Regions from separate parts of the Nocardia sp. NPDC024068 genome, predicted to be linked through region 1. Evidence: riboswitches for the same ligand, from Rfam matches in the RefSeq annotation. Region 1 holds a riboswitch; each other region holds the start of a gene.
The links. Region 1 has a riboswitch for cobalamin ahead of AB0F41_RS29785 (CbtB-domain containing protein). Riboswitches for the same ligand answer to the same signal wherever they lie in the genome.

Region 1 (9,802 bases):
CCTTGCCGTCATCGGTCCCCTCGGCGAGCGCGAGCTCGCCGACGAGGATCTGCCGAGCCTTGGCCAGCATCCGCTTCTCGCCCGCGGACAGGCCACGATCCTGTTCCCGGCGCCACAGGTCACGTACGACCTCGGCCACCTTGTTCACATCGCCGGAGGCGAGCTTCTCCAAGTTGGCCTTGTAACGGCGGGACCAGTTGGTGGGTTCCTCGGTATGTGGCGCACGCAGAACCTGAAAGACCCGATCGAGGCCTTCCTGGCCCACGACATCGCGGACGCCGACATATTCCGCGTTTTCCGCGGGAACCCGAACAGTGAGGTCACCCTGTGCGACCTTCAGGACCAGATACTCTTTCTGCTCACCCTTGATGGTGCGGGTCTCGATAGCTTCGATCAAAGCCGCCCCATGATGGGGATAAACGACGGTATCTCCGACCTTAAAAATCATGTGTCCCGTGCCCCTTTCGATGTTCACAGTTTAACACGCGACTCGATAACGGCGCGATCAACTGCGCAGGTCAGGGCCACAACGACCAGGTACTGGCACTTGACAGGACCTGATAGGTGTGCATTACGTTGTGCCCGAACGGGTGTCGGAACACCCTCCGGGCGACACCCCCGGAACCCCGGTCCGAGCGGGTCGGAAATACGGCCGCGGAGGCCGAATCGTTACCGGTCAACGGGTCCCCCGCCCCGGCCTCCCGCACCCCCGGACGACAGGCCCCGGACGTGGCCGATCGGCCGATACCCCGCGGCGCACCCCGAGATATACCCACACCCGTCATGACGTGCGACAAATCACACAGGCGACCCGGCGTAATCCCCCCTGACGCCGCCCGGTGCACCCGGCATCCCGAACCGACTACTACAGTGCCTAGTTGGAGTGCGCCCACTCGGACATGGAGGACAACCCGTGACTGCACTGAATGCCGCGACTGCCGCGACTGCCGCGAGCCCGGTCTCCCCGACCCGGCGCCGCCGCCTGGTGACGGTCGCCGCGCTCGCCGCCGGTGCGGCGCTCATCCTGTCCGGCTGCAGCGCCGGCCAGATCTCGCAGACCGCCGACCAGGTCGCCGCGATCAACGGCAACACCGCCGATATCGGTGCCATCGCACTGCGCAACGTCCACCTCGTGTACCCCGGGAACGGCTCCCCGGCCAACACCACGGGCGGCCAGGCGGCACTGTCGCTGTCGATCGTGAACACCGGAGAAACCGTCACCGACGAACTGACCAGTGTCACCACCGACCTCGGCACCGTGAAGATCACCCCCGCCCAGGGCGACAGGCTCGAGATCTCACCGTCGGAAACCGTCGTGGTCTCGACCCCCGCGGCCGGTGCGGAAACCCACACCACCGGTGAAACCGTCGACACCGAAGCCGGTGCCACCGAACACGCGCGTATCGAGGTCACCGGCCTGACCAAGAACATCGTTCCCGGCCTCACCTACGACTTCTCGTTCAACTTCAAGGAGAACGGCACGGTCCTCGTCCAGGTACCGGTCGACGCCGGACTCGACGCCGCCCGCGTCGAATCGGAAATCTCCAAGAGCACCACCGGCTCCGCGGGCGGGCACTGAATCTTCTGCCCCGCCTCCTCCGCGTTCCGACAAACCGTCGACCCCCACAGCCCGCGGACGAAAACCCACACCCGCCGCGGTAGAACACCCTGTCGGCATCTCTGCGTAGGGTCCCCCTGTGGCAGTGACCAAGAACAAACCCGTCTACCGGTGTTCGGAGTGCGCGCACGAAGTCGCCAAATGGGTCGGGAAATGCCCGGCGTGCGGGGCGTGGGGAACCGTCGACGAAGCCCTGCCGGTGGCCGCCGCGGCGAGCGGCGTGCGAAAGGCGATGCTGCCGACCACCGCGGCGGCGCCCCTCTCCCGGATCGATTCGCAGACGACGACCGCCCGGCCCACCGGAGTCGCCGAGCTCGACCGGGTGCTGGGCGGGGGGATCGTCGCGGGATCGGTGGTTTTGCTCTCGGGTGAACCGGGGGTCGGCAAATCGACGCTGCTGCTCGAGGTCGCGCATCGCTGGGCCCGAGGGCGCGACGAACGGGCGCTGTATGTGACCGCGGAGGAATCCGCGGGGCAGGTACGCCTGCGGGCGGACCGGACGGGCGCCGTGCACGACCGCGTCTACCTCGCCGCGGAATCGGACCTCTCCGTGGTACTCGGGCACGTCGATCAGGTGAAACCGACTCTGCTGGTGGTGGATTCGGTGCAGACGATGCTGGCTCCGGACACCGACGGCGTCATCGGGGGCGTCACCCAGGTCCGTGCCGTTACCGCCGCACTGACCTCTCTCGCCAAGGCGAGCGGAATCGCCGTCCTGCTCGTCGGGCACGTCACCAAGGACGGTGCCGTGGCCGGCCCGCGGACTCTCGAGCATCTGGTCGATGTGGTGTTGCAATTCGAAGGCGACAAGAACACGGCGCTGCGGATGGTGCGCGGGATCAAGAACCGCTTCGGCAGCGCCGACGAGGTGGGTTGCTTCGAACTCCACGACGACGGAATCGCCTGTGTGACCGATCCTTCCGGCCTCTTCCTGCACCATCGCGCGGATTCGGTGCCGGGGACCGCGGTCACCGTGGCCATGGACGGGAAACGTCCCCTGGTCGGCGAGGTCCAGGGGCTCACCGTGGAAACCCAGGTGCCGGCGCCGCGCCGCGCCGTCAGCGGACTGGACTACAACCGGGTCGCGATGGTGCTGGCCGTCCTGCAGAGCCGCTGCGGACTGTACGTGGGCAAACAGGACGTCTACGCGGCGACCGTGGGCGGGATGCGACTGACCGAACCGGCGGCGGATCTCGCGATCGCCCTGGCCATCGCGAGCGCGGCCCGCGATACCGCCCTGCCGCCCGGCTGGGTGATCCTCGGTGAGGTGGGGCTGGCCGGCGAGGTCCGCCGGATCACCTCCACCACCCGCCGCCTCGCCGAGGCCGAACGACTCGGCTTCACCAACGCGGTGGTACCGCCCGGCGTGGACGGTAAGGACACGCCGATGAAGCTGCATGAGGCGTCCAGCCTGCGCGGCGCTCTCCGGCTGGCCGGCCTTTCCCGGAAATAGTCGGTCAGGCGATATTGAACGGTTCGGGTGCGCTGCGCACCGACCCCAATTGCGCCACCACGTTGTAGGCGCCGGTCGGTACCGGCACGCGCTCGCCCGCGCATTCCGGCTGTGAAGTGGCGCCCGTCCAGGTGACCGTGAACGCGGCCTGCTCACCCCGATCCAGGGTCCGCATATCGGGGTCACCGTCCGGGTAGCAGTCGGTACTGGCCCACAGCCGCCGGCCACCGTCCAGACTGTGTACCGACACCTGCTGCAGGCCCGAGCCCATATCCCGGGAGCACGGTTCGCCCGAGATATTGGTGATCACGATGCCGAAGACCGGCTCCTCCCCCACCTGGTAGGTGGGTTGCTGGACCGATACCTTGATCGCCAGCGATTGGTCGGCACACTGCCCGGAAGCCACCGGCGCCGAACCGGAACTCTGTCCGGCCGAGGTGGTTTCCCGGGCCGCGCTCGTGGTGGATGACGGCACCTGCGTCGAACTCGTCACGGGTCCGGAGACCTCGGTGGTCTCGGCGGACGATGCCGCCGCGGCCGCGCCGGGTGAATCGCCGCCCCGGGAGACGGTGATGACCAGCCAGATCACCACCGCGAGCGCGACGATCAGCGCCCCGATGGCAAATACTCGACGCCGCCAGTAGATCTCCGGCGGAAGTGGTCCTGTCGGTTCCAACACGTGTCAACGGTAAGCGCATCGAGCGGCCGCGACGGTCAACGGCACACCGGAAGTGACCGGCCGCGCCGGTCCCGGATGCCGGACGGGCCGGTGCAGCGGGTTGTCCCGGCCCGCGGCCCGCGGGCCGTCAGGCGATCTCACCGATATCGCCGACAACGCGCCGGAGCCGCACCCGGCCCTCGCCCAGGCTGTAGGTGGCGCCGGCGATCGCGCATTCTCCCGCGCGCACCCGCTGAGCCACTACCGCAGACTGTTCCATCAGCCGGCTGCTCGTCTCGACCACGTGGCGGGCCGTGAACTCGTCCGCCTCGGTCAGCCCTTCTCGCCGGCCGGCGAGGATCGAGGGGGTGACTTTTTCGACGATGCTCCGGATGAACCCGTCGGGCACTTCGCCACCGTCCAGCGTGTCCAGCGTCGCCTTGACCGCGCCGCAGCTCTCGTGGCCGAGCACCACGATCAGCGGGATGTTCAGTACGGCCACTCCGTACTCGACGGACCCGAGCACCGAGGCGTCGATCGCATGGCCCGCGGTCCGTACGACGAACATATCGCCGAGCCCTTGGTCGAAGATCAACTCCGCGGCGACGCGGGAATCGCTGCAGCCGAACAGCAGCGCGGTCGGGCTCTGGCCCGCCACGAGCTTGGCTCGGTCGGCGGCCCCCTGGCTAGGATGCTGCGAGGTGCCTTTCACGAAACGCTCGTTTCCTTCGCGCAGCGTTTTCCAGGCACTTACCGGGTTGGACTGAGGCATGGTGTCCATTCTGCACGATTCGGTGTGGTCCTCTGCTTCGGTCCGGTTACGGCACGGCTTCCTTCCGCGCCGCCCCGGTGGCACTGCACTGTGAGGACGAACGGAGCGAATCGGGTGAGCAGCGGGATCGTCGGTATACCGGATACCGGGGCGCGCTCCGCGACCGCGTCCACCGCCCCCGACCCCACCGCGATCGACGCCGGCGCGCTCCTCGGGTGGTATGCCCGTACCGCCCGCGACCTGCCCTGGCGGCGCCCCGGCGTCACCGCCTGGCAGATCCTGATGAGCGAGATCATGCTGCAGCAGACCCCGGTGGTGCGGGTGGACCCCATCTGGCGGGTATGGGTGCAGCGCTGGCCGGTGCCCTCGGCGATGGCGGCGGCGAGCCCGGGTGAGGTCCTGCGGGCCTGGGGCAAGCTCGGATACCCCCGCCGGGCGCTGCGCTTGCACGAATGCGCGCAGGTGCTGGCCGCCGAGCACGGCGACGAGGTACCCGACGATGTCGAGGTGCTGCTGGGTTTGCCGGGTATCGGCGCCTATACCGCGCGCGCGGTCGCCTGCTTCGCCTACGGCCGCCGGGTCCCGGTGGTGGACACCAATGTCCGCCGGGTGGTGGCCCGCGCTGTGCACGGGCGCGGTGAGGCCGGTAATCCGGCCACCCGGGATCTGCGCGAAACCGAAGCGCTGCTGCCGATCCGGGTCGACCGCGCGGCCCGGTTCTCGGCCGCGCTCATGGAACTCGGGGCCACCGTCTGCACAGCCCGCACTCCCGATTGCGAGCGCTGCCCCCTCCCGCGCTGCGCGTGGGTGACGGCGGGCCGGCCACGCATCGAATCCACCCGGCGCACCCAGAAGTACGAGGGCACCGACCGGCAGGCCCGCGGCCGGCTCCTCGACGTGCTGCGCGCGGCCCACGGGCCGGTGGAACGCGTCCGGCTCGACCTGGCCTGGACCCGCGATCCCGGCCAGCGCGACCGCGCATTGGATTCGCTGCTGGTGGACGGCCTGATCGAACAGACCGGGGACGGGCGGTTCGCGCTGGCCGGGGAAGGCTGAACCCGCCGCTCAGGCCTCCGCGGCCCGCTCCAGCGGCGCGCGCAGCACGCGGTCGAGGAACCGCTGGACTTCGGCCCGGTACAGCTCCGGCTGATCGTCGTGCACCAGATGCCCGGCGCCCGCGATCAGCACATGCTCGGCGGCGGGATGCGATTCGGTCATCCGCCGCATCTGCCCCGGCGGGGTGATGGTGTATTCGCCTTCGATCAGCAGGGTGGGGACGCGCAGCCGCCCCCATTCCGGCCAGAACGCCCGGACTCCCCATTCCTCGGAGATATCGCGAAAAGTAGCGATATCCCCGTGCAGGCGGTAGCCCTGAGGGGTCCGCTCGAACGAATTCGCGAAATAGCGGCCCGCCACCGGCCCGAAGTATTCGACGAGCGCGTCACTGTCGCGGAAGGGCTGCGGCCACGCCTCGACCATCGCCGCCCAGTGCTCGGCCGTGCGACCGGTGAAATCGGCCGCCATATCCTCCACCACCAGCGCCCGCACCCGCTCCGGGCATGTGGCGGCGAAAACCCACCCGTGCAGGCCGCCCATCGAATGACCGATGACCACCATCGGCTCGGTGATCCCGGCGGTCGCGGCGGCCAGATCGGCCACGAAGGCATCGGTGCCCGGTTCGGCGGGCGCGGGACGGCCGTGCCCGGCGGCGTCGAAGGTGTACACCCGGCCGTAGCCGCGCAGCCATTCGACCTGGTCAACCCAGGTTCGGGCACTACCCATCAGACCGTGCAGGAGCAGTATGGGGGTGCCGGCCCCGCCCTCGTCGTGCAGCATCGGCCGAGTCTAATTCGGATTGCCGCGTTCACGAGCGGGCCCACCCGGGTCGGCGGCGACCGAGCGGAGGAGCGAGTGCCCGAGGTCGGCAGGGCCCCGTCCCCGTCCCGCCGGAGGCGGGGCACTATGGACCCATGGCTGTTGTGAAGATCAATGCGATCGAGATCCCCGAGGGCGCGGGCCCCGAGCTGGAGAAGCGGTTCGCCCACCGCGCGCACGCTGTCGAGAACTCGCCCGGGTTCCTCGGCTTCCAGCTGCTGCGGCCGACCGCCGGGGAGAACCGGTATTTCGTGGTCACCCAGTGGGATTCCGAGGAGTCGTTCGCCGCGTGGCGGGACGGGCCGGCCAAGGAAGCCCACGCCGGGCAGCAGAACAAGCCGGTGGCCACCGGCGCTTCCCTGCTCGAGTTCGAGGTGGTTCTGGACGTGGCGGGTAAGCCCGCTTCCTGATTTCGCATGGCGAATACACCGGTCACGGCACCCGCGGGTGCCGTGACCGGTGCTGTTTCGCCGACGGGATATTGACGACCAGGCCCGATGGTGTCAAAGTTCCGAGGGTAAGCGAAGGTGAGGCGGTAATCCGGTGGGAACCCGGAGCGGTCGCGCCACTGTAAGCCCATTCCCCTGCGGGGTGGGCGGAGCCAGACACCGGCATCTTCGCGAAACCCGCGACCGGACGCGAGCATCCGGATGAGGAGGAACCATTATGGCCATCGCCCACGCCCCGTCCCGGGGCGCCGACACACTGGCGACCGTACTCGTCACCGTCGGTGTCGTTCTGCTGGCATTGCTCACGCTGTACCTGGTCGGTTTCGATCAGGGCGCCATCTCGCGCAGCGGGATGTTCATGCATGAGCTGATGCACGACGGACGACATCTGCTCGGTGTGCCGTGCCACTGACCGGATCATTCGGCACCCTGCTGATCCGTGGGCTTCTCGCCGGTCTGATCGCCGGTCTGCTGGCCGGGATCGTCGGTAATTTCATCGGCGAACCCAAGGTGGACGCGGCGATCGCCATCGAAGAGGCGGCGGCCGCACCGGCGGAGGAGTCCCACGGAGCCGAGGCCGGGCACAGCCACGGCGAAGCGGCCGGAGGCGGGCACAGCCACGGCGAGGACGAGGCCGTGGTCAGCAGGCCGTGGCAGAAGTTCGGGCAGTTCCTGGCGAACGCGCTGGCCGGAATGGCCTTCGGTGCGATCGTCGCGACCGCGGCGCACTACGCCCGCCGATTCACCTCGATTCCGGGGCCGCGACTGGTTCTCGGGCTCGGCGTGGCCGGTTGGCTCGCGGTGGTGATAGTGCCGTTCTTCAAGTACCCGGCCAATCCGCCGGCGGTGGGCGACCCCGAAACGATCAACGACCGCACGCTGCTCTGGGTGGCTGCGGTGGTCCTGGGTCTCGTAGCCGTCGCGGCGGCGGTTTTCGTCTGGAACCTGCTGCGTGCGCAGCTCGGTTCACTCCGGCTCGTCGTCGGCGTCGCGGCGTTCGTGCTGGTGGTGACGCTGGGATACATCCTGTTGCCCGGAGTGAACGAAGTGGGGACGGATTTCCCGGCGAGCCTGCTGTGGGAGTTCCGCACCGCGTCGCTGGCGGTGTCCACCACCCTCTGGCTGAGTATCGGACTCGTTTTCGCGGTCATCACCGAATGGCTGGAACGGAGTAGTACCCGGGTACCCGAACCGGTCGCTACGGCGGGGTGATTCCGGCACCGGTTCGCCGAGGGCAGTGTCGGCGGTATGGATTCCACCGATACCCGCCCGGCGGTCCGGAGCCGCGTTCAGCAGGCCCGTAGGCTCCCCCAGCACCGTCCTGCAGCCGTGACCACAGCCTTTGTGGCGTTACTGGCCGCGGTGGGGTTCGGCGTGGCGGAGACGGCGATACGGAGCGCGGAGGTACTACTCGGCGAATCCGATGTCACCGTGGCCTCGATGACCACCGTATGGCTGCTGCGCGCAGCCATATACGGGCTGGTGACCGTGGCCGCGTGGCGAATGTTGCGTGGCGGCCGGTGGGCGCGTCTCGCGCTCACCGGCGGTATCGGGGTGATCGGACTCGTCTCGCTGGTCATCGAACCGCTCTCCGCGCTCGCCGCCGACGGCATCGACCTGTCGGCGGTCACCTGGGCCGCCGTGCTGGTGGCGATCATCCGTATCGGGCATATCCTCGCGGTATTGATCGCTGTCCCCGCGATGTATACGCCCGCGGCGCGGGCCTGGTTCGGCTCCGCGGCGTGAAGGGCGGCCTGCCCGGGCTCCACACACGACGCGGGAGCCCGGGATCCGCTCAGGATTCCAGCGCGGCGTCGAGCGTTATATCGCCCACACCGGTCAGCGCCTTGCTCACCGGGCAACCGGCTTTGGCGGCCGCGGCGGCCGTCGCGAAACCGGCTTCGTCGAGCCCGGACACCCGGCCGCGGACGGTGAGCGCGATCCGGCTGATCCGGAAACCACCGGCCGGATCCGGGCCGAGGGTGACCGCCGCGGAGACGTCGAGACTCTGCGGGGTGCCCCCGGCGTTGGCGATCTCATTCGACAGCGCCATCGCGTAGCAGGACGAATGCGCCGCCGCGATGAGTTCCTCCGGGCTGGTCGTGCCGTCGGCGTCCTCGGCCGACCGTTTGGGGAAAGACACCTCGTACTTGCCGACTCCGGAGCTGACCAGGTCGACCTGGCCGGAGCCGTCCTGCAGGCCGCCGGTCCAGGCGGTGCGCGCGGTACGTGTGGGCATCACGATCCTTTCGAAGACTATTGATTTCGCGTCCGTTCCGAACCTACTCGCACCTGTCACACCGTGGCGGTTGTTCGTTCGTCGAGCCGGGCCAGCACCGCCGGCCAGGCGTCGTGGTGCCGGTTCCGGGCCGCTTCGCCGGCAAACCCGCTGTGCCGCAACCGCAACCTGATACCCCGCGGCTGCTTGACGAACTCGACCCGGACCACGGTTTCCGCGCCCTCGGTTCCGCCTTCGCCGGTCACCCAGGTCATTTCGACCAGCCGACCCGGTTCCAGATGTAGGAAGCGACCGTAGTGGGGGCGAATGGTCCCCTCGTGGCGGGTTTCGAAATAGAACGGCTCGTTCACCTCCGCCCGCATCCGCACCGACGACGGCTCCGCGAACCAGATATCGAATCCCTGTGTCCAGGCCAGGTACAGAAGTTCCGGTGCAGCGGTCATCACCCGCTCCACCGTGAGCTCGTACGGCCGTGCTGACAGGTCCGGTACACGCACTTGCTGGTCGACCATCTCCAGAACCATACCCGCGCGTCCCCGGGTACGGCCGCTGACGCGTTGATCGTCGTGCCGCCACCGGGCGGACCACCGTGAACAGGCGCGGTGATCACCGGGAATACCATTGCGGCACCGGGAATCCGGGTGTGCGCCGACGGCCCGCGCGATGGGCGAATAGGGTGATGCGGGTGGAGAGTTCGCGATGACGAGCTGGCAGATGGTCGGGCTACTGGGTTGGCTT
Region 2 (9,802 bases), on a different contig from region 1:
GTAACCGTGGTCCAGGGCGATGCGAACGACCCCGGCTTCATGAGCGCACTGTTCGCCGGAGCCGACGCCGTCGTCGCCGCGACCCGCCCGCGCCCCGGGGACGAGAGCTCCACCGGCGCGACCACGACGGCTCTGCTCGACGCCGCGGCGAAATCCGGGACCCGCGTCCTCGTCGTCGGCGGCGCCGCACCGCTGCGGGTGCCGGGCACCGGCCGGCTCGTCCTCGACAGCCCGGAATACGTACCGGCCGCGCTCCGCCCGATCGCCGGGGCCAGCGCGGCGCAGCTGGAGGCATGCCGGGAACATCCGGCGGACTGGGTTTATCTCAGTCCGCCCGCTGTCCTCGAACCGGGAGTGCGCACCGCACAGTATCGGCGCGGCACCACGACTCTTCTCGTGGGTGCCGATGGCACCTCCCGGGTCTCGGCCGAGGATTTCGCCGTGGCGGTGCTCGACGAACTGGAGGTGCCGTGCGGAAACCGGCACATCACCGTCGGCTACTAGCTGTGATGTCCAGGGAGGCTGGTCAGGCGGGTGATCGGTGGCCGGTTTCCGGTCGCGCTGTGGGGCCGGTGGCGCGCCGGTGCGCCGGCCGGTCGGCCCTCGCAGGCCCTGAGACGGGCTCGTCCGGTCGGCCTCGGCCGGGGCCGGCCCGGACTATGCTGTGAGGGGAGGATCCGACGGATGCCGAGGGGCACACGATGTCGACCATGGTGATGACCGGCGGAACATCGGGGTTCGGGGCCATAGCGGCCGGCCGCCTCCGGTGTTCGGGGGAAAATCGACTGCTGCTGGGTGCGCGCAACGATCCACGACCCGGTTCGTCATGCCTGCCGTTGGATCTCGCCGACCTCGGCTCGGTGCGCGCCTTCGCGAACGCGGTGCGCGAGGAATTGGGCGATACCCCGGTGGACGCGCTGGTGCTGAACGCCGGCCTGGTCCTCGCCGACGTCGCCCGCCGGACCCCCGACGGGTTCGAGAAGACTTTCGCCGTCAACCACCTCGCGCACTACCTGCTGCTCCGGCTGCTCATGCCGGCGCTCGGCGAGGGGGCCAGGGTGGTGCTGACGACGAGCGGTACCCACGACCCCGCCATGGGTGCCGGGCTGACCCCGCCCCGCCACGCGGACGCGTCGCTGCTGGCGTACCCCGATCGCGACCCCGGGTTGCACGACCATCCGCGCAAGGCGGGGGAACACGCGTATACGGCGTCGAAGCTCTGTGCCCTACTCACGGTGCGGGCGATGACGGAGGAGAAAGAGATGCGGGACAAGGGGATCACCGCCGTGGCCTACTGTCCCGGGCAGGTGTTCGGTACCGGATTGGCCCAGGATCTGCCGTTCTATATGCGGGTGGTGTGGTCGCTGATGGGGTCTCCGGTGCTGAGCCGCCCGGCACGGAGGTTCGACCCGACCCTCAACACCAGGGCCGACGCGGGGGACACCCTCGCCGATCTCGCGTCCGGAGATGCCCGGACACCGGAGGGGCGCGTCTACGCGGCACTGCGTCGCGGGCAGCTCACCTGGCCCGAACCCTCCGATGTCGCCTGCGATACGAACGCGGCCCGAACGCTGTGGCAGCAGAGCGCGGAGCTCGTGGGCCTGCCCGGCTGAGTCCGGGGCCGGAGCCCGGAGAACTGTTACCGGAGCGTGGTGCCCTCACCCGCCACGGATGCACGGGTAGCTCGTTCGGTGAGTGCCTCGTTCGGTGAGTGCGAGGACGATGGTGGTGGCCGTATCGACGAGATGTTCGCGTGGGAGGGTCAGCCGGCCGTCGGCCCAGTCCACATAGAGCGCGATCAGGGCGCCGCTGAGCGCCGTGCCGATCACCGCGAGGGTTTCCTCGCTGTCCGGTATCAGCGCCGCGGCGTCCTCGCCCAGGGCCGGGACGAGGGTGCGCAGGAACAGCGGCAGACGGTGGGTGCTGTGCCTTCGCAGGGTGTCATCGGTCATCGGTTCGCGGAGCAGGATCCGGGCCCGTCGCGGGTCTTCCTCGAAGTAGGTCGCGCAGATCAGGAGCGCCGCGCGGATCGTGGCGGTGAGATCGGCCGTGGCAGGGGCTGCGGCCAGCCGGGCGAGTAGCTCGCCTTCGGAACGGTCGTAGATCGCGATGATCAGCGCGTCCCGATTGTCGAAGCTCTCGTAGAAGTAGCGCGGGCTCAGGTTGGTCCGGCGGATCACCTCCCGCATGGTGACCGCCGCCGAACCGCTGGTGCCCAGCAGGTCGGCACCGGCGTCCACGATCTGTGCGCGACGGTCCGCCGAGCGGTCGTCCAGGGTTCGGCCGCGCCACAGCTTGGGTGTGTCCACCGATCCATCATGGCATCCGCGATCAGGTATTGACATCGGGTGATTCAATATGAATCATTTGATTCACGTTGAAGCTCGATTGCGGTCCGGCCGCATTCGTCGAAAGGCTCGTGCCGTGTTCAGTGACGAACAGTTCCAGCAGGCCCTGCGCCGCCCCCGGCTCACCCGCCCCGCCCCGGAATTCCTCGACGGCAACCGGGCCGTGCCGATCCGGGTGGTCCCGGAACGGGAACTGCAGGCGACCACCGAGGAGTGGTTCGTCCAGTTCGACCGGAAACTCGAGTACTACGGCAAACTCGGCCTCGATCTGTCCTGGCTGATGGAGTGGGCGAAGAAGTACTGGTGGAGTTTCCTGGCCCGGGATATGAGCCTCAACCACGAGTTGTACGCACCGGATATCCGCTACACCGATGTCACCACATTCGGCCGCACCATCGTCGGTGTCGACGAATTCGTGAAATACAACTTCGCCTTCTTCGACGCCATCCCGGACTGGCGCTACGATCCGCTGCCCGACCAGGTGTATCTGGACGTGATGCCCGACGAGAGGGTGCGGGTCGTCATCCGCTACATCGGCAGCGGGCACTGGGACGGGCCGCTACGCCTGTATCCCTACGACGAGAGCGCTCCGGTCCTCTACGGCACCGGCCGTTTCATCCAGTGCCCCGCGGTCGACCGCTACCACTTCAACGCCGACGGGCTGATGGAGGAAGGCGAAACCCTCTACGACGCCTTCGACGTCACCCAGCGCGGAGGCATCCTCCCGCGCGACGACAGCTGGCAGTTCAAGGCGCTGATGTCGGCGTCCAAGATCCCGGCGCTGCTGCAGCGCTTCAAGCTCTGACCGGCGGCGCGGGACGTCCGGCTCAGGTCAGTGAACGGACCGCGGCGATATCGTATTCGGCCACCGACGCCGCACGGATCACGGCGTTCTGCTCGTCACCCGTGCCCGCGCCCCGGAATGTCTCGACCGCTTCCCGGCTCTCCCAGCGTTCGAAGATATTGACCCGGGCGGGATCGGTGAGGTCGGCGCTCAGGGCGAAGTCGAGGCAGCCGGGCGCCGAGCGGGCCTGGTCCACCACGTCGGCGCATCCAGTGAGGTAGGCGTCGCGGGTTTCCGGGTCGACGAGGATATATCCGGCGACGATGACCATCTGTGCTCCTGACTCCGGGGACCGTACATCTGTGGAGACCCGTCCGCGGCGTGGGATTCATCGGTGACCTCTACCCGCGGCCGGGCCGGGGTTGCCGGACCGAGCCGGCGTGGACCGTCCGGGAGGAGCCGGACGGGTCCGGGGCACCGGTCACATCCGCAATCGTGGCGATTCGCGGTGCGGTCTCTTACGGGCCGGGGCGATCCCGCTCGCACGCCCCTCCGATGAGTTCGGGCGCCCGTCCGATGAGTTCGGGCCGGTCACTTCGTCTGCACGGTCGAAGCCCCTTTCCCTACGGAAAGCCTCCGGGGCGAGACGACGAGGAGCGAGGACACCCGTGACCGAGGAGAATGTGAAAGCCGTCCTGACCGTCGCTGCGTCCACCGCCGACGTATTCGCGGTCCTCGCGGACCCCGCGACCCACGCCGCGATCGACGGCACCGGCTGGGTCCAGGACGCCGCCGACCGGGCACCGCTGGCCGGAGTGGGGCAGATCTTCCATATGGACATGTACCACCCCAACCATCCCGACGGTATGTACCGGGTGGGCAACAAGGTCCACGTCTTCGACCCGCCGCATGCCATCGGCTGGTTCACCGGGGAGATCCAGGCCGACGGCAGCCTGGAGTTCGGCGGCTGGTTCTGGCGTTACGACCTGGTGCCCGTCGGGCCGTCCACGAGCGAGGTCACGCTGACCTACGACTGGACGGCGGTGCCGGCCCACATCCGGGAGTACCTGCACTTCCCGCCCTTCGGCCCCGAACACCTCCCCAACTCGCTACGGCACCTGGCCGGTGTCGCCGCTCCGGCGTCCGGCGCCACGGCCGCGGTGGGCGACCACGGCTAGTACCCCTTGGATCGTAAGAATTCCGCCACGGTGACCACTGCCTGCGGATTGCGGGGGCTCTCCACCAGCGCGGCGTAGGGCAGCGCGATGATGTTGTCCTCGCGGACCGCGGTGGTCCCGGCCATCAGCGGCTGCCGGCGTAGCTGGTCGATCTTGCCGCGCACCGAATTCTGCGGACCCGCGCCGTAATCGACGATCACGATCACCTGCGGATCCCGCTGCGCGGCCGCCTCCCAGGATGTGGTGGTCCAGGAGTTGTTCAGATCGTCGAAGATATTGCTGCCGCCCGCTTCCCGGATGATCTGGGAGGGGGCGGCGGTGCGGCCCGAGGTGAACGGTTCGGGAGTGGCGCTGTCGAACAGGAAGACCCGCGCCGGATCCCGCCCTGCGGAGGCGCCCGCCGCCGCCTGCGCAACCTGATCCCGGTACCCGGCGACGAGTTCGTCGGCTCTCGCCCGGACACCGAAGATCTCGCCGAGGTTGGTGAGGTCGGTGTACAGCGCGTCGAGCGGTTCCATCACACCGCGGCGGTCTGTTCCGGGTTGCCGGCAGGCTTCGGTCAGCTGATAGGGGACCGCACCGATCGAGCGCACCCAGTCGGGAGTGAGGCCGGTCGACTCCTTGAAACCGTAGTTCCACCCGGCGAAGACGAAATCGGGTTCGGCTGCCTGGACCACCTCGCGGGTGAACGCGTCACCCAGCGACGGCGTGCGTTCGAATTCGTCCTTCCATGGGGAGGTGGCGATATCGCGGTCCTTGCCGGGATAACTGCCGTAGCCCACCAGCCGGTCGGCGAGACCGAGGGCGAACATCATCTCGGTGATACCGGTGTCGTTGGTGACCACCCGCTCGGGAACACCGTCGACGGTGAGCGGGGCGCCGCAGTTGGTCACCGTCACCGGATCGCCGGACGCCGCGGCGGCCGGTTCCTGGAGTTCGGCGCCGCATGCCGCCGAGAAGAAGGCGGCGGCCGCCAGAACCATGGTGCCGATCGGCCGGGAAATACGCATCTAGCAGTCCTTTTCGTCGAAGATGACCTGCGGGACACCCAGCCGGGGATGGGTGACGATATGGCCGCCGATCGAGAACCAGCGGCCGATCACCTCCGCGGTGATCACCTCGTGCGGAGTACCGGAGCAGACGAGCCGGCCTCGGTGCAGGACGAAGAGCCGATCACAGTGCTGCGCGGCCAGATTGAGATCGTGCAGAGCCGCGATCACGGTGATACCCAGGCTCCGGGCCGCGGACAGGACACTGTACTGGTGCTGGACATCCAGGTGATTGGTCGGTTCGTCGAGGACCAGCACTCGCGGCTGCTGCGCCAGTGCCCGCGCGATCAGCACCCGCTGACGCTCGCCGCCGGACAGGGACAAAAAACCGCGGTCGGCGAGATGGGCGATATCCGCGGTCGCCATCGCCGCCGCGCAGATCTCGCGGTCCCGCCGGCGCGTACCGCGCAGCAGGGCGGTATGCGGCAGGCGGCCGGTCGCGACGATCTCGGCGGCGGTGAAATCGAAGGGTGTGGTCGCATCCTGGGTCAGTGCCGCCACCTGCCGGGCGTTCTCGCGCATACCGACCGCGGCGATATCGGTCCCGTCCACCAGGACCCGCCCGGCGGCCGGTGACAGCGCACGGTACAGGCAGCGCAGCAGCGTGGACTTACCGCTGCCGTTGGGGCCCACGATCCCCACGAACTGCCCGGATCCGGCGGCCAGCGTGACCGCCTCGACGATCGGCGTGCCGTCGATCTCGACCGTGACGTCCTCGTAGACGACTCGCATCAGTCCTGTCCCATCAGCGCGCCGCGCCGGCGCATCAGCAGTACGAACACCGGCACTCCGACCGCGGCCGTGATCGCGCCCAGCGGTAGCTCCTGCGGCGGGATCAGCGTGCGCGCCAGCAGATCTGCGGATACCAGGAACACGGCGCCCAGCAGCGGGGTGACGGCGATGAGCCGCCGGTGATCGGCGCCCACCAGCAGCCGCGCCACATGGGGCACCACCAGCCCGACGAATCCGACCGCTCCGCAGACCGCGACGAAACACCCCGTCATCGCGGCGGAGACCACGAAGAGCAGCAGCCGGAACCGGGAGGCGGAAAGACCCAGCGCGGCACTGACCTCGTCACCCATCGCGAGGGCATTCAATTGCCGGGCGCATACCGCGAGCACCGCCAGACCGAGCACCGCCACCACGGCGACCAGGGGCACCATCTGCCAGGTGGCGCCCGCCAGGCTGCCCAGCAGCCAGAACATCACCGACCGTGCGGCGTCGCCGTGCGGTGCCAGGAAAACCAGCACGGTGGTCGCGGCGGAGAAACCGTAGCCGACGGCTGTACCGGTGAGCACCAGTCGCAGCGGCACCAGCCCGGCCGCCGATCGGGCCATCAGATAGACGAGTACCGTGGCGCCGAGCGCCCCGGCGAACGCGGCGGTGGACAGGGCGTAGATGCCCAGCGCCCCGAAGACACCGAAGAGAACCACGGCAGTGGCGCCGACCGAGGCGCCCGAGGAGATCCCCAGCACGTACGGGTCGGCGAGGGCGTTGCGGACCATGGCCTGTACGAGCAGGCCCACGCCGCTGAGCCCGGCGCCGACGAGTGCCGCCAGCAGCACCCGGGGCAGCCGCGACTCGATCACGATCCGGTAGTTCGCGGTATCGGCGGCGGCGACCGTTCCGCCGGTGAGTTCGGCCCACAGGAAGCCGACTGTGGCACGCCACGGGATATGCGCGGTCCCCAGCGCCAGCGCCAGCGCGAGCACCGAGACCACCGCGAAGGCGAGGGCCAGCCCGGCGATCAGCGCGGCCGGGGGCGGCCGGTGCGATTCGAGCGCCCTCATCGGGCCGTATCCACCCGCTCCGTCCGGACGTCGTGCTGTGCAGACATGCGAGTACCGCGACCCATGACCTCGTCAACCGTTCCCTCGGAGTCGACCGAAGACCACACCGTCGGCGTGGTCACGCCGGCAGGTCTTCGGACTCGCGGACCCGGCGCCGGAGACTCCGGCGCCACCTACTGGCGGTCGCTTCCCGGGCGCGGGCCCAGTGCTGATGACCGCGGTCGTTTCCACATACCGCTGCGGGGCAGCTCCGGATTCACACCGGATTCCCTCTTACGAACCATCTGTCCAGGACAGGCGGTAACCGAGCGCCCGGACACCGTAGCATTCGCCCACGCCCGGCCCGGACGGTCATCGTGCTATCCGCAGAGCCGGGATCAGCCGGGCGGCGTCGTCCACAGTGCACTGATCGGGAGGCAGGAGAATTTCTCGCCGAACGGTAGCTGCTGGTCACCGCAATAGAGAACGTAGCCTGCGGCGAATCGGTCGCCCAGACGGCTTTCGAGGTGGCGCAGCCCCCGAAAGTCTTCGGCACGGACGGTTTCCGCTGCCTTGACCTCGATGCCGATCACCCGGCCCGCATTGTTCTCCAGAACCGCGTCGACTTCGTGGCCGTCACGGTCGCCGAGAACGAAAGTCTCGATCAGACCGCCGGTGGTGACATCGTTGCCGACTCCGGTCAGCAGGTACGTCGCGAGTCCGGAGGCGGTGAAAACCAGTTTGGGAGTGGAAACGGCACGATAGGTCGCATTCGCCGACCATGCGGGTATCAGCGGGTCTGCGCGTCGTCGAGGTAGCGGCATTCTCGAACTCATCTACCGGTCGTTGTGGATCTGCCGTAGTCGTGATTGTGGGTCTGCCGCCGTACCCGCCTCGCTCGGTCCACCGAGGTTTCGAGGGGTGTGGGACTCAGGCCCGCGACCCGAACCGTTCCAGCACGGCACTGGCCTCCTGGCTGGCGGTGCCCCCCTCGGCCAGATGGGACATGGTTTCCGGGATCGCCCGCCCGTGATGGGCCATGGCCTGGGCGTAGAGGCGGCCGGCGCGGTAGGAGGAGCGGACCAGCGGCCCGGCCATCACTCCGGCGAAACCGATCTCCTCGGCGGCCTTCGAATGCTCGACGAACTCTTCGGGTTTCACCCAGCGATCCACCGGATGGTGGCGCGGCGAGGGCCGCAGGTACTGGGTGATGGTGAGGATATCGCAACCGGCTTCGTGCAGGTCGCGCATGGCCTGGGTGACCTCGTCGGGGGTTTCGCCCATCCCGAGGATCAGGTTCGATTTGGTGACCAGGCCGTCGGCGCGGGCCGCGGTGAGCACCTCGAGGGAACGTTCGTAGCGGAACGCGGGGCGGATCCGCTTGAACACCCGGGGGACCGTCTCCAGGTTGTGGGCCAGCACCTCGGGGCGGGAAGAGAAGACCTCGGCGAGCTGATCGGGTTTGGCGTTGAAATCGGGGATGAGCAGTTCGACGCCGGTGTTCGGGTTGAGTTTCTTGATGGCGCGCACGGTTTCGGCGTACAGCCAGGCGCCGCCGTCCTCAAGATCGTCACGGGCGACACCGGTGATGGTCGAGTAGCGCAGACCCATCGCCTGCACGCTTTCGGCCACCCGGCGCGGTTCGTCGCGGTCCAGCGGGGATGGTTTGCCGGTATCGATCTGGCAGAAATCGCAGCGGCGGGTGCACTGTTCGCCGCCGATGAGGAAGGTGGCCTCGCGGTCCTCCCAGCATTCGAAGATGTTGGGGCAGCCCGCCTCTTCGCAGACCGTATGCAGCCCTTCGCGTTTCACCAGGCCCTTGAGCTCGGTGTACTCGGGACCCATGGTGGCGCGGGTACGGATCCAGCCGGGTTTGCGTTCGATCGGGGTCTCGGCGTTACGGGCCTCGATGCGCAGGAGTTTACGGCCGGCGGGGGCCTGGGCGGAGGTCATGAGTGGGGACCTTTCGGGTCGCGTGCCGGGGTGGCGGCGGCGTGATCCGCGACAGCCGGGGTGCCGGCCTGCGGAATATCGTGTTCGGTGACCGGGAGCTCCCCGTTGAGCGCGGCCGGGACGAGTTCGGCGATCCGCGGCCGGGCCTGCGCGACGGTGACCTCGCGGCCGAGTTCCTGGCTCAGGCTGGTGGAACCGACATCGCGGATACCGCACGGGATGATGGCGCCGAACGCGCCCAGGTCGGGATTGCAGTTCAGCGAGATACCGTGCAGGGTGACCCCGCGCTGCACCCGGATACCGATCGAGGCGATCTTGCGTTCCGGCAGCAGGCCGCTGGCCGCCAGCCAGACGCCCGACCGTCCGGGCACGCGCCCGCAGGGCACGCCGAGATCGGTGACGGCCTGGATGAGCGCCTGTTCCAGCCGGCGCACATAATCCACCACATCGAGCGGTTCGGCGAGCCGGATGATCGGATACCCGACCAGCTGGCCGGGCCCGTGCCAGGTGATCTTGCCGCCGCGGTCCACATCGATGACCGGGCTGCCGTCGGTGGGCCGGTCGGCCTGCTCGGTGCGGCGGCCGGCGGTGTAGACGGGCGGATGCTCCAGCAGCAGCAGGGTGTCGTGACCGGCGCCGCCGGCGCGGGTGGCGGCGAGTTCGCGTTGCAGATCCCAGGCCTGCTGGTAGTCGATCAGGCCCAGCTCACGCACGTCGACGG
Region 3 (9,802 bases), on a different contig from region 1:
GAGCCCGATGAGCAGGATGACGCCCTTCTCCAGCTGGACGCGGTGTTCCTCACCATGACGCAGTCCGTAGAAGAACTGGTTCGCCGACAATCCGGTGGTATCGCCGTACTTCTCCCGATGCGCCAGGAACTCCGCGGTCGGACCGGGGAACAGCAAGCGGTTCAGGGTTGCCCGCCGCTGTTCGGAGGTACCGGCCAGCCCGGCTTCGTCCGCGTCGGTCAGCGGGGTCACCGGCTTCGCGGCGCTGCGGCCGGCGAGGGCCTTCTCCCGGAACGGTTCCGGCCAGCCACCGGCCGGGGTGCCGAGTTCGCCACGCAGGAAACCGATCACCGAATCCGGGATGTCGTAACGCCCGGGATCGGCCGCGAAATCCTCGATCTCGATCCCGGAGCCCACCAGCGACAACGCCAGATCCCCGACGACCTTCGACGACGGAGTCACCTTGATCAACCGGCCCAGCAGCCGGTCCGCCGCCGCGTACTTCGCCTCGACCTCCTCGAACCGATCGCCCAACCCCAGCGCGATCGCCTGCTGCCGCAGATTCGACAGCTGACCACCCGGAATCTCGTGCGTGTACACCCGGCCGGTCGGCGCCGGCAACCCCGACTCGAACGGCGCGTACACCTTCCGCAGCGCCTCCCAGTACGGCTCCAGATCACAGACATTCGCCAGGTCCAGCCCGGTGTCGTGGTCACTGTGCGCCGCCGCCGCCACGATCGCCGAGAGCGCGGGCTGGCTGGTGGTGCCCGACAGCGCCGCCGACGCGCCGTCGACCGCGTCCGCGCCCGCCTGCCACGCGGCGAGGTAGGTGGCCAGCTGACCGCCGGGGGTGTCATGGGTATGCACATGCACCGGGAGATCGAAATTGCTGCGCAGTGCGGTCACGAGTTTCGCCGCCGCCGGGGCGCGCAGCAGACCGGCCATATCCTTGATCGCCAGCACATGCGCGCCCGCGTCCACGATCTGCTCGGCCAGCTTCAGGTAATAATCCAGGGTGTAGAGCTTCTCGTCCGGATTCGCGAGGTCACCGGTGTAGCTGAGCGCCACTTCGGCGATCGCGGTACCGGTCTCACGCACCGCGTCGATCGCCGGCCGCATCTGATCCACGTTGTTGAGCGCGTCGAAGATCCGGAAGATATCGATCCCGGTATCGGTCGCCTCCGCGACGAACGCCCGGGTGACCCGCTCCGGATACGGCGTGTAGCCGACTGTGTTGCGGCCCCGCAGCAACATCTGCAGACAGATATTCGGGACGGCTTCCCGCAACGCCGCCAGCCGCTCCCACGGATCCTCGTACAGGAACCGCAACGCCACATCGTAGGTCGCCCCACCCCAGCACTCGATCGACAACAGCTCCGGCGTCAACCGCGCCACATGCCCCGCCACATCCAGCAGGCCATTGGTCCGCACCCGGGTCGCCAGCAGCGACTGATGCGCGTCGCGGAAGGTCGTATCCGTGACCCCGACCGCCTTCTGCTCTCGCAACGCCCGCGCGAAACCCTCCGGGCCCAGCGTCAGCAGCTTCTGCCGCGACCCGTCCGGCGGCGGTACCGACAGGTCGATCCCCGGCAGTTTGTCGTGCGGATACACCGCGGTCGGCCGCGCCCCGTGCGGCTTGTTCACCGTCACATCGGCCAGATAGTTCAGGATCTTGGTGCCGCGGTCGGCGGGCTCCCGGGTGGCGAGCAGTTCGGGACGTTCGTCGATGAACGAGGTGGTGATCCGGCCGGCGGTGAAATCGTCGTCGTCGAGCACCGCCAGCAGGAACGGGATATTCGTGGTGACACCGCGGATCCGGAACTCCATCAGCGCACGCCGCGCCCGTGCCACCGCGGTCGGGAAATCCCGGCCGCGGCAGGTGAGCTTCACCAGCATGGAGTCGAAATAGGCGCCGATCTCGGCACCCAGGTTCGCGCCGCCGTCGAGCCGGATTCCGGCGCCGCCGGGGGTGCGGTAGGCGGTGATCCGGCCGGTATCCGGGCGGAAGCCGTTGGAGGGGTCCTCGGTGGTGATCCGGCACTGCATGGCCGCACCACGAATCGATACCTTCTCCTGGCTCAACCCCAGATCCGCCAGGGTCTCCCCCGCCGCGATCCGCAACTGCGACTGCACCAGGTCCACATCGGTGATCTCCTCGGTCACCGTATGCTCCACCTGGATCCGCGGGTTCATCTCGATGAAGACATGGTTACCGCGCTCATCCAGCAGGAACTCCACCGTCCCCGCGCAGCTGTAACCGATCTGCCGGGCGAACGCGACCGCGTCCGCGCAGATCCGATCCCGCAGTTCCGGGTCCAGATTCGGTGCCGGCGCGAGTTCGATCACCTTCTGATGCCGCCGCTGCAGCGAACAGTCGCGTTCGAACAGATGCATCACGTTGCCGTGCTGGTCGGCCAGGATCTGCACCTCGATATGACGCGGATTCACCACCGCCTGTTCCAGGAATACGGTCGGATCGCCGAACGCCGACTCCGCCTCCCGCGACGCCGCCTCGATCGCGTCCCGTAACCCGGACGGTTCCGGAACGCGGCGCATGCCCCGGCCGCCGCCCCCCGCGACGGCCTTCACGAATACCGGGAACTCCATCGACTCCGACGCCGCCAGCAACTCGTCGACATCCGCCGACGGCGCACTCGAATCCAGCACCGGTAACCCGGCCTCGCGCGCCGCCGCGATCGCCCGCGCCTTGTTACCGGCCAGCTCCAGCACCTCCGAGGCGGGGCCGATGAAGGTGATTCCCTCGCGCGCGCAGGCGGCGGCCAGATCCGGGTTCTCCGACAGGAACCCGTAGCCCGGGTAGATCGCGTCCGCGCCCGCGGTCTTCGCGGCCTCGATGATGGCCTCCACCGAGAGGTACGCCCGGACCGGATGGCCCTGCTCGCCGATCTCGTATGCCTCGTCCGCCTTCAGGCGATGCACCGAATTGCGGTCTTCGTGCGGGAAAACCGCAACCGTTCCGATACCGAGCTCGTACGCCGCGCGGAAGGCTCGAATGGCGATCTCGCCACGATTGGCAACCAAGACTTTCGAGAACATTGACCCAACGTACCCGGCGCCACATCCAGCTTCGACAGCGAAGTCCACTTCACGGAATCTTCACAAGGGGATATGGCAAGCCTGCGAAGTCTTGGTCATCGGGACGTCACAAACAGGCCCGACTCGGCGTCGGGTCACGCCGGGTACCGGCATGAGATGGCGGCCGATTGGGGGCGTGCGACCACTTCCCGGCACGCACCGCCGCCCGCGCCACGGCGATAACGCGCGGGCGGGCTATGGTGGAACACGCAGCTGGTCCGCCGGCCGGACGATGAGGAGCCCCGAGCGTCCGCCCCGGCGTCGAAGCCCGCGACCGAGCGGGTGAGAGGGAATCCGGTGGAAATCCGGAACTGTCCCGCAGCGGTGAGCGGGAACGACCGCCGTTATGAGCACTGGGCGCACGGCCTGGGAAGCGACGGCCAGTAGGTCGGCCTATCGGCCGGTGCCCGCGAGTCCGAAGACCTGCCGGTTGTACCGGGTACGCCGTATCCGGTGACCACCGCCTCGTGGATTGGGCGTCGCGGTCCACCAGTGCTGACACGTCCCGGCCCCGCGGCCGGGAGATCCGGGGTCTCATCGGTGCCGCACGCCCGCGGAAGGCGATGGCAAACCGCACTTCAGTACTGGAGAACACCGTGACCGCTATTCCGCACAGCCCGTTCACCGCGACAGTTCTCGGCCTTCCCCGGGTGGGCCCCCGCCGGGAACTCAAACGCGCCACCGAATCGTATTGGGCGGGGCGTATCGACGCCGATCAGCTGCACGAGACCGGGCGTACGCTGCGCCGCGACCAGTACGCCGCACTGCAGGCCGCCGGACTGGATTCCATCCCGGTCGGCACCTTCTCCTACTACGACCAGATGCTCGACGCGGCGGTGCTGCTCGGCGCGTTGCCGCCGCGGGTCGCCGATATCCCCGACCCGCTGGACCGCTATTTCGCGGCAGCGCGCGGCAACGATTCGGTCGAACCGCTGGAGATGACCAAATGGTTCGACACCAACTACCACTACCTGGTCCCGGAGATCGGCCCCGATACCACCTTCGCGCTCGACCCGGACGCCGTACTCGCCCAGCTGCGTGAAGCGATCGAGCTCGGTGTCCCGGCACGCCCGGTCGTCATCGGCCCGGTCACCTTCCTGAAGCTCGCCAAAACCTCCGTCGGCGCCGGACCGGATCGGGTGGACGAGCTGATCCCGCTGTACCAGGAACTGCTGCGGTTGCTGGCCGAGGCGGGTGCGGGCTGGGTGCAGCTCGACGAACCGTCGCTGGTCACCGACCTCACCGACGACGAACTGGCGGTCGTCCGGCGCGTCTACACCGAGCTGACCGCGCCGGCCGACCGGCCGGCGGTCCTGGTCGCCACCTACTTCGGGCACCCCGGTCCGGCGCTGGCCGCGCTGGCCGCCACCGAGGTCGAGGGCATCGCCGTCGATCTGGTCGCGGGCACCGATGTCGCCGAAGTGGCCGCCGTTCCCGCATTGGCCGGAAAGCTGCTGGTCGCGGGCGTCGTGGACGGTCGCAATGTCTGGCGCACCGATCTGGACAAGGCGCTGTCGACCCTCGCGACGCTGCTGGGTTCGGCGAAGGAGGTGGCCGTATCGACGTCCTGCTCGCTCCTGCACGTGCCGTACTCGCTGGCGGTGGAGACGCAACTCGACGACGCCCTGCGATCCTGGCTGGCGTTCGGCGCCGAGAAGGTCACCGAGGTGCGGGTACTGGCCACCGGCCTGAACTCCGGCACCGAGGCGGTCGCCACGGAGCTCGGGCAGGCGCGGGCCGCCGCGGCGAGCCGCCGCGCCGATCCGCGGATCGGCAACGCCGGAGTGCGGGCGCGGCTGGGCGCGCTGGGTCCGGACGCCATCCGGCGGGCCCCCGCCGAGGAGCGGCGGATCCTCCAGCAGAACCGCCTGCACCTTCCGCCACTGCCGACCACCACCATCGGCTCCTACCCGCAGACCCCGGCGATCCGGCTGGCCCGCGCCGCGCTGCGCAAGGGCGAGATCGACCGGGCCGAATACCAGCGGCGGATGCGGGCCGAGATCACCGAGGTGATCGCCCTGCAGGAGAAGCTCGAGATCGATGTCCTCGTGCACGGTGAACCCGAACGCAACGATATGGTCCAGTACTTCGCCGAACAGCTCGATGGTTTCGCCGCCACCGAACTGGGCTGGGTGCAGTCCTACGGCACCCGCTGCGTACGCCCGCCGATCCTGTTCGGCGATGTCACCCGGCCCGCGCCGATGACCGTCGACTGGATCACCTTCGCGCAATCACTCACCAATAAGCCGGTCAAAGGGATGCTCACCGGCCCGGTGACCATCCTGGCCTGGTCGTTCGTCCGCGACGACCAGCCGCTCGCGGATTCGGCGAAACAGGTCGCACTGGCGATCCGGGACGAGACCGTGGATCTGCAGAACGCGGGTATCCGGATCATCCAGGTGGACGAACCGGCACTGCGGGAACTGCTACCGCTGCGCAAGGCCGACCAGCCCGCCTATCTGGACTGGTCGGTGCACGCGTTCCGGCTCTCCACCGCCGGGGTGGCCGATTCGATCCAGATCCACACGCACCTGTGCTATTCGGAATTCGGTGAGGTGATCGACGCGATCGCCGGCCTGGACGCCGATGTGACCTCGATCGAGGCGGCCCGTTCGCATATGGAGGTTCTCGACGACCTCAACGCGGCCGGGTTCGACGCGGGCGTCGGCCCGGGTGTCTACGATATCCACTCGCCGCGCGTGCCCGGCACCGAGGAGATCACCGCCTTGTTGCGGGCCGCGCTGAAAGCCGTACCCGCCGACCGTCTCTGGGTGAACCCGGACTGCGGTCTGAAGACCCGCGGCACGGCCGAGGTGGAGGCCTCGCTGCGCAATATGGTCGCCGCCGCGCGGGCCGTGCGCTGACGGACCAGTGAGCAACGACCGGTCCGGGCCGTGTGCGGCCCGGACCGGTCAGCCCTCCCCTGCCTCCGATTCCCGGCGTCTGGCGCGTTCCGCCGCGCATTCCGGGCAGTGCCGTGTCATCCGCAGCACCGGCCTGACCCGTGGCTGCGACGCCGTCGACAGCCGTCGTACCGCTCGGCACCCCTGTTCCGATTCCATCTGCCCAACCCCTTCCCCTCAGCGTTACCGTGTGCCAGGTTTGACGCCGGGCACGACACACCGGTTCCCCTGTGCCGCTGCCTTTTCCGGCACCCGCGGCACGGGGCGGTCAGGATTTGGCCAGGTACTCCAGTCGCTCGGAATCCACCGCGGCGTGCATCATGGCCGCGAGCCCGGGATGCCGGGTGAGACCGGGATCCTCGGCGACCAGCGTGCGGGCGAGTTCCTGCGCGGTGGAGATGACCTCCAGGTCGTCGAGCAGCGAGAGCAGCCGCAGCGAACGCGCCGTCCCCGACTGCGCGGAACCCAGCACATCGCCCTCGCGGCGCTGGCGCAGATCGAGCACCGACAGTTCGAAACCGTCGGTTGTCCCGGCCACCGCTTCCAGTCTCGTCATCGCCGGACCGCCGGGGGCGGCGTCGGTGATCAGCAGGCACAGCCCGGGATGTTTCCCGCGCCCGATCCGGCCGCGCAGCTGATGCAGCTGGCTCACTCCGAAACGATCCGCGTCCACGATGACCATCACCGTCGCGTTCGGCACGTCGACACCGACCTCGACGACGGTCGTGCAGACCAGGACATCGATCTCACCGGCGTTGAAATCACGCATCACCTGGTCTTTCTCATCGGAGGGCAACCGCCCGTGCAGGAGTCCGACCCGGAGCGCCGCCAGCGGTCCGGCGCGCAGCCGGTCGAAGACATCGAGCACGGCCTGGGTGCTGGGCGGCTCTTTATCGGTGCCGCTGCCCTTCGATTTCCCGCCCCGCGAGCGGCCTGCGCCCTCCTCGTCGTCACCGATCCGTGAACACACGACATAGGCCTGGCGGCCCTGGCCCACTTCCTCGGTGATCCGCTCCCACGCCCGGTCCACCCAGTTGGGATGCACTCGGCGCGGCACCACTTTCGACGCGATCGGGGAGCGGCCGCGGGGCAGTTCGGTGAGGGTCGAGGTCTCCAGATCACCGAGGGTGGTCATGGCGATCGTGCGCGGGATCGGGGTGGCGGTCATCACCAGCAGATGCGGGGAATTGCCCGCCTTCGCCTTGGCGCGCAGCGCGTCACGCTGCTCGACGCCGAAACGGTGCTGCTCGTCGACCACCACCATCCCGAGATCGAAGAATTCCACCGCGTCCTGGATCAGGGCGTGCGTGCCGATCAGGATCCCGGCCTCCCCGGTCACCGCGGCGAGCAGGGCCTCCCGTTTGGCGGCCACCGGCATCGAGCCGGTGACCAGCGTGATCCGGGTGGCGTTCTCGGCCGCGCCCAGTTCCCCGCCCTGTCCCAGATCACCCAGCATCGCGCGCAGCGACCGGTAGTGCTGGGCGGCCAGTACCTCGGTGGGCGCCAGTAGCGCGCACTGCCGTCCGGTATCGACGACCTGCAGCATGGCGTGCAGCGCGACGATCGTCTTACCCGAACCCACCTCGCCCTGGAGCAGCCGGTGCATGGGCTGCTCCCGGGACAGATCGGCGGCGATCTCGTCGATGACCAGACGCTGCCCGGCGGTGAGGTCGAACGGCAGCCGCCGCTCGAAGGCCGCGGCGATACCGTCCGGACGGGGTGGGCAGGCCGGGGCGACCCGCGCCGACACCTCGTGCCGGCGTTCGGCGAGCACCAATTGCAGCGCCAGCGCCTCGTCGAAACGCAAACGCTCCCGCGCCCGTTCGATATCGGTCTTGTGCTCGGGCAGATGGATGAGTCGCAGCGCCTCCCCGACCGGCATCAGCGCCCGTTCGGCCCGCAACTCTTCCGGCAGCGGGTCCGAGAGCGGGTCCAGCTGATCGAGCACCTGCCGGACGCAGGCCAGGATCTCCCAGCTCTGCACTTTCGCGGTGGCGGGATAGACGGGCAGGTATTCGCGTTCGAAGAACGACATGTCCACGCCGTCGGAACCCTTGGCGCTCTGCGCGATCCCGCGCAGATCACCGCCACCGCGCACAGTGGTGAGGGCCGGTTCGTCGTCCCCGGGCTCGGGCAGGATCAGATAACCCGGATGGCTGAGATTCCATTGTCCGGGCCGCCAATAGGTCACCGTCCCCGACATCATCGCCCGCGCGCCCTGACGGACCGCGTATTTGACCTTGTCCCCGTTGAAGAACGTGACGTCCACGCCCCGGCCCGCACCGGTGTCGAGCACCACCTTCAGCAGCGAGCCGCGCCGCTGCCGCATCGGACGCAGTTCGGCCTTGGTGATCCGGCCGATCACGGTGATATGCGCGCCGTCCTCCGGCGCCTCCTCGGTGAGCGGCTGTCCCTGGGTGGCATAGCGCAGCGGATAATGGCGCAGCAGATCCTCCACGGTCCGCATATCGAAGGCATCCGCCAGCGACCCGGCCGCTTTCGCGCCCAGGACGTGGTCGAGCCGGTCGCTCAGTGTCGCCATCGCGATACTCCCGTCACCGTGGGCACCCGGACCGGCCGGGTGCTCATTCCACCCCGATCTGTATCAGGTCACCGCGCTGTCCGCCCGTGTACACCGTGACCTCCACGCCGGGAAACTCTTCCCCGATATGGTGCGCGAGACCGTCGGCGAGACCGTCCGGCGCCTCCGCGCCGACCAGCAGGGTCACCAGTTCACCGCCGAGGCCGAGCATGCGGTCCAGCAGGGTCTCCCCCGCTGTCCTGGTATCCCCGTCGATCACGACCACATCGTGCCCGACCAGGCCGAGACCGTCGCCGGGGCCGCAGGTCCCGACCATGGTGAGGGCGCGGCCCCGCGCCCGGCGCAGCGCTCCCCAGCGGGTCGCGGCGGCGGCCTCCGACATCGCGAAGGCATCGTCGACCGCGATCCGGGACCGGTCGTGGACCGCCAGCGCGGCCAGCCCCTGCACCATGCTGGTGCTGGGCAGCAACAGCACATCGCGGTGCGCGTCCCGGGCCGCCGCGCCCACCGCGACCAGTTCCTGAGCGGGCAGGGCGCCGTTGGGCAGGACGAGAACCTCGCGGTGCGGCAACCGGCGGATCGCGGCGAGCAAGTCGGCGGATCGCAACGCGGGTTCGGCGCCGAGCACCACCGCGCCCGCCGCCTCGAACAATTCGGCGGCGCCGGTTCCGGCGGCGATCGCGAGCACCCCCCGGTCGGCCGGTTCGGCGGACCGCCCGGAACTCCGGCGCGGCCGGTCCCCGGCGGTGCGGGCGGCCCGCCGCCGGTCCACACCGCACGTCCCCCCGGGACGGCCACGGGCACCGCGCGTATCGGAGTCCGTACCGGACCGCGCCGGGTCCGCTTCCACGAGGTATTCGATCCGGATATCCGCCAGCCCGCCCATCGCCAGTCCGGCTTCCACCGCCGCACCGGCATCGGCGCAGTGCACATGCACCGACCAGCCGCCGCGCCCGTCGGCCGCGACCACCACGGAATCACCCAGCCGGTCCAGCCGCGCGCGCAGATCCGCGGGCGGCTCCGTCCCGGTATCGGTCACGCGGTACATCACCTCGTATCGCGGGTCCGCCGCCGCGTCCCGCGCCCCCGGGTACGCCGGAACCGGGGCACTGTATTCAGGGCGCGCCGGGGCCTCGCCGGTGACCACCGTGACCATCGCGTCCAGCAGCACCAGCAGTCCCCGGGCACCGGCATCCACCACACCCGCGTCACGCAGCACATCGAGCTGGTCACGGGTAGCGTCCAGCGCCGCCGATGCGGCATCGGCGCCCGCCCGCGCCGC

Region 2: linked by a shared signal. The riboswitch ahead of AB0F41_RS14865 (iron ABC transporter permease) and the one ahead of AB0F41_RS29785 (CbtB-domain containing protein) in region 1 are both predicted to bind cobalamin.
Region 3: linked by a shared signal. The riboswitch ahead of metE (5-methyltetrahydropteroyltriglutamate--homocysteine S-methyltransferase) and the one ahead of AB0F41_RS29785 (CbtB-domain containing protein) in region 1 are both predicted to bind cobalamin.

Annotation. Positions count from the first base shown of each region.
Region 1 is NZ_JBEZYU010000082.1:1,690-11,491, reverse strand. Features, by position in the region: gene carD (RNA polymerase-binding transcription factor CarD) at 1-448, opposite strand, end outside; gene AB0F41_RS29820 (hypothetical protein) at 914-1,579, shown strand; gene radA (DNA repair protein RadA) at 1,704-3,071, shown strand; gene AB0F41_RS29810 (hypothetical protein) at 3,076-3,750, opposite strand; gene AB0F41_RS29805 (carbonic anhydrase) at 3,878-4,501, opposite strand; gene AB0F41_RS29800 (A/G-specific adenine glycosylase) at 4,694-5,557, shown strand; gene AB0F41_RS29795 (alpha/beta hydrolase) at 5,567-6,337, opposite strand; gene mhuD (mycobilin-forming heme oxygenase MhuD) at 6,472-6,786, shown strand; cobalamin riboswitch at 6,866-7,008, shown strand; gene AB0F41_RS29785 (CbtB-domain containing protein) at 7,043-7,237, shown strand; gene AB0F41_RS29780 (CbtA family protein) at 7,228-8,037, shown strand; gene AB0F41_RS29775 (hypothetical protein) at 8,155-8,571, shown strand; gene AB0F41_RS29770 (OsmC family peroxiredoxin) at 8,621-9,064, opposite strand; gene AB0F41_RS29765 (SRPBCC domain-containing protein) at 9,121-9,507, opposite strand; gene AB0F41_RS29760 (histidine kinase) at 9,764-9,802, shown strand, end outside.
Region 2 is NZ_JBEZYU010000014.1:91,646-101,447, forward strand. Features, by position in the region: gene AB0F41_RS14825 (NAD(P)H-binding protein) at 1-504, shown strand, start outside; gene AB0F41_RS14830 (SDR family NAD(P)-dependent oxidoreductase) at 702-1,613, shown strand; gene AB0F41_RS14835 (helix-turn-helix domain-containing protein) at 1,659-2,309, opposite strand; gene AB0F41_RS14840 (nuclear transport factor 2 family protein) at 2,425-3,153, shown strand; gene AB0F41_RS14845 (antibiotic biosynthesis monooxygenase family protein) at 3,176-3,463, opposite strand; gene AB0F41_RS14850 (polyketide cyclase) at 3,801-4,310, shown strand; gene AB0F41_RS14855 (ABC transporter substrate-binding protein) at 4,307-5,314, opposite strand; gene AB0F41_RS14860 (ABC transporter ATP-binding protein) at 5,321-6,091, opposite strand; gene AB0F41_RS14865 (iron ABC transporter permease) at 6,091-7,149, opposite strand; cobalamin riboswitch at 7,257-7,473, opposite strand; gene AB0F41_RS14870 (DUF4143 domain-containing protein) at 7,527-7,964, opposite strand; gene lipA (lipoyl synthase) at 8,059-9,081, opposite strand; gene lipB (lipoyl(octanoyl) transferase LipB) at 9,078-9,802, opposite strand, start outside.
Region 3 is NZ_JBEZYU010000012.1:95,900-105,701, reverse strand. Features, by position in the region: gene AB0F41_RS13640 (pyruvate carboxylase) at 1-3,036, opposite strand, end outside; cobalamin riboswitch at 3,315-3,521, shown strand; gene metE (5-methyltetrahydropteroyltriglutamate--homocysteine S-methyltransferase) at 3,639-5,939, shown strand; gene recG (ATP-dependent DNA helicase RecG) at 6,247-8,520, opposite strand; gene AB0F41_RS13625 (DAK2 domain-containing protein) at 8,564-9,802, opposite strand, start outside.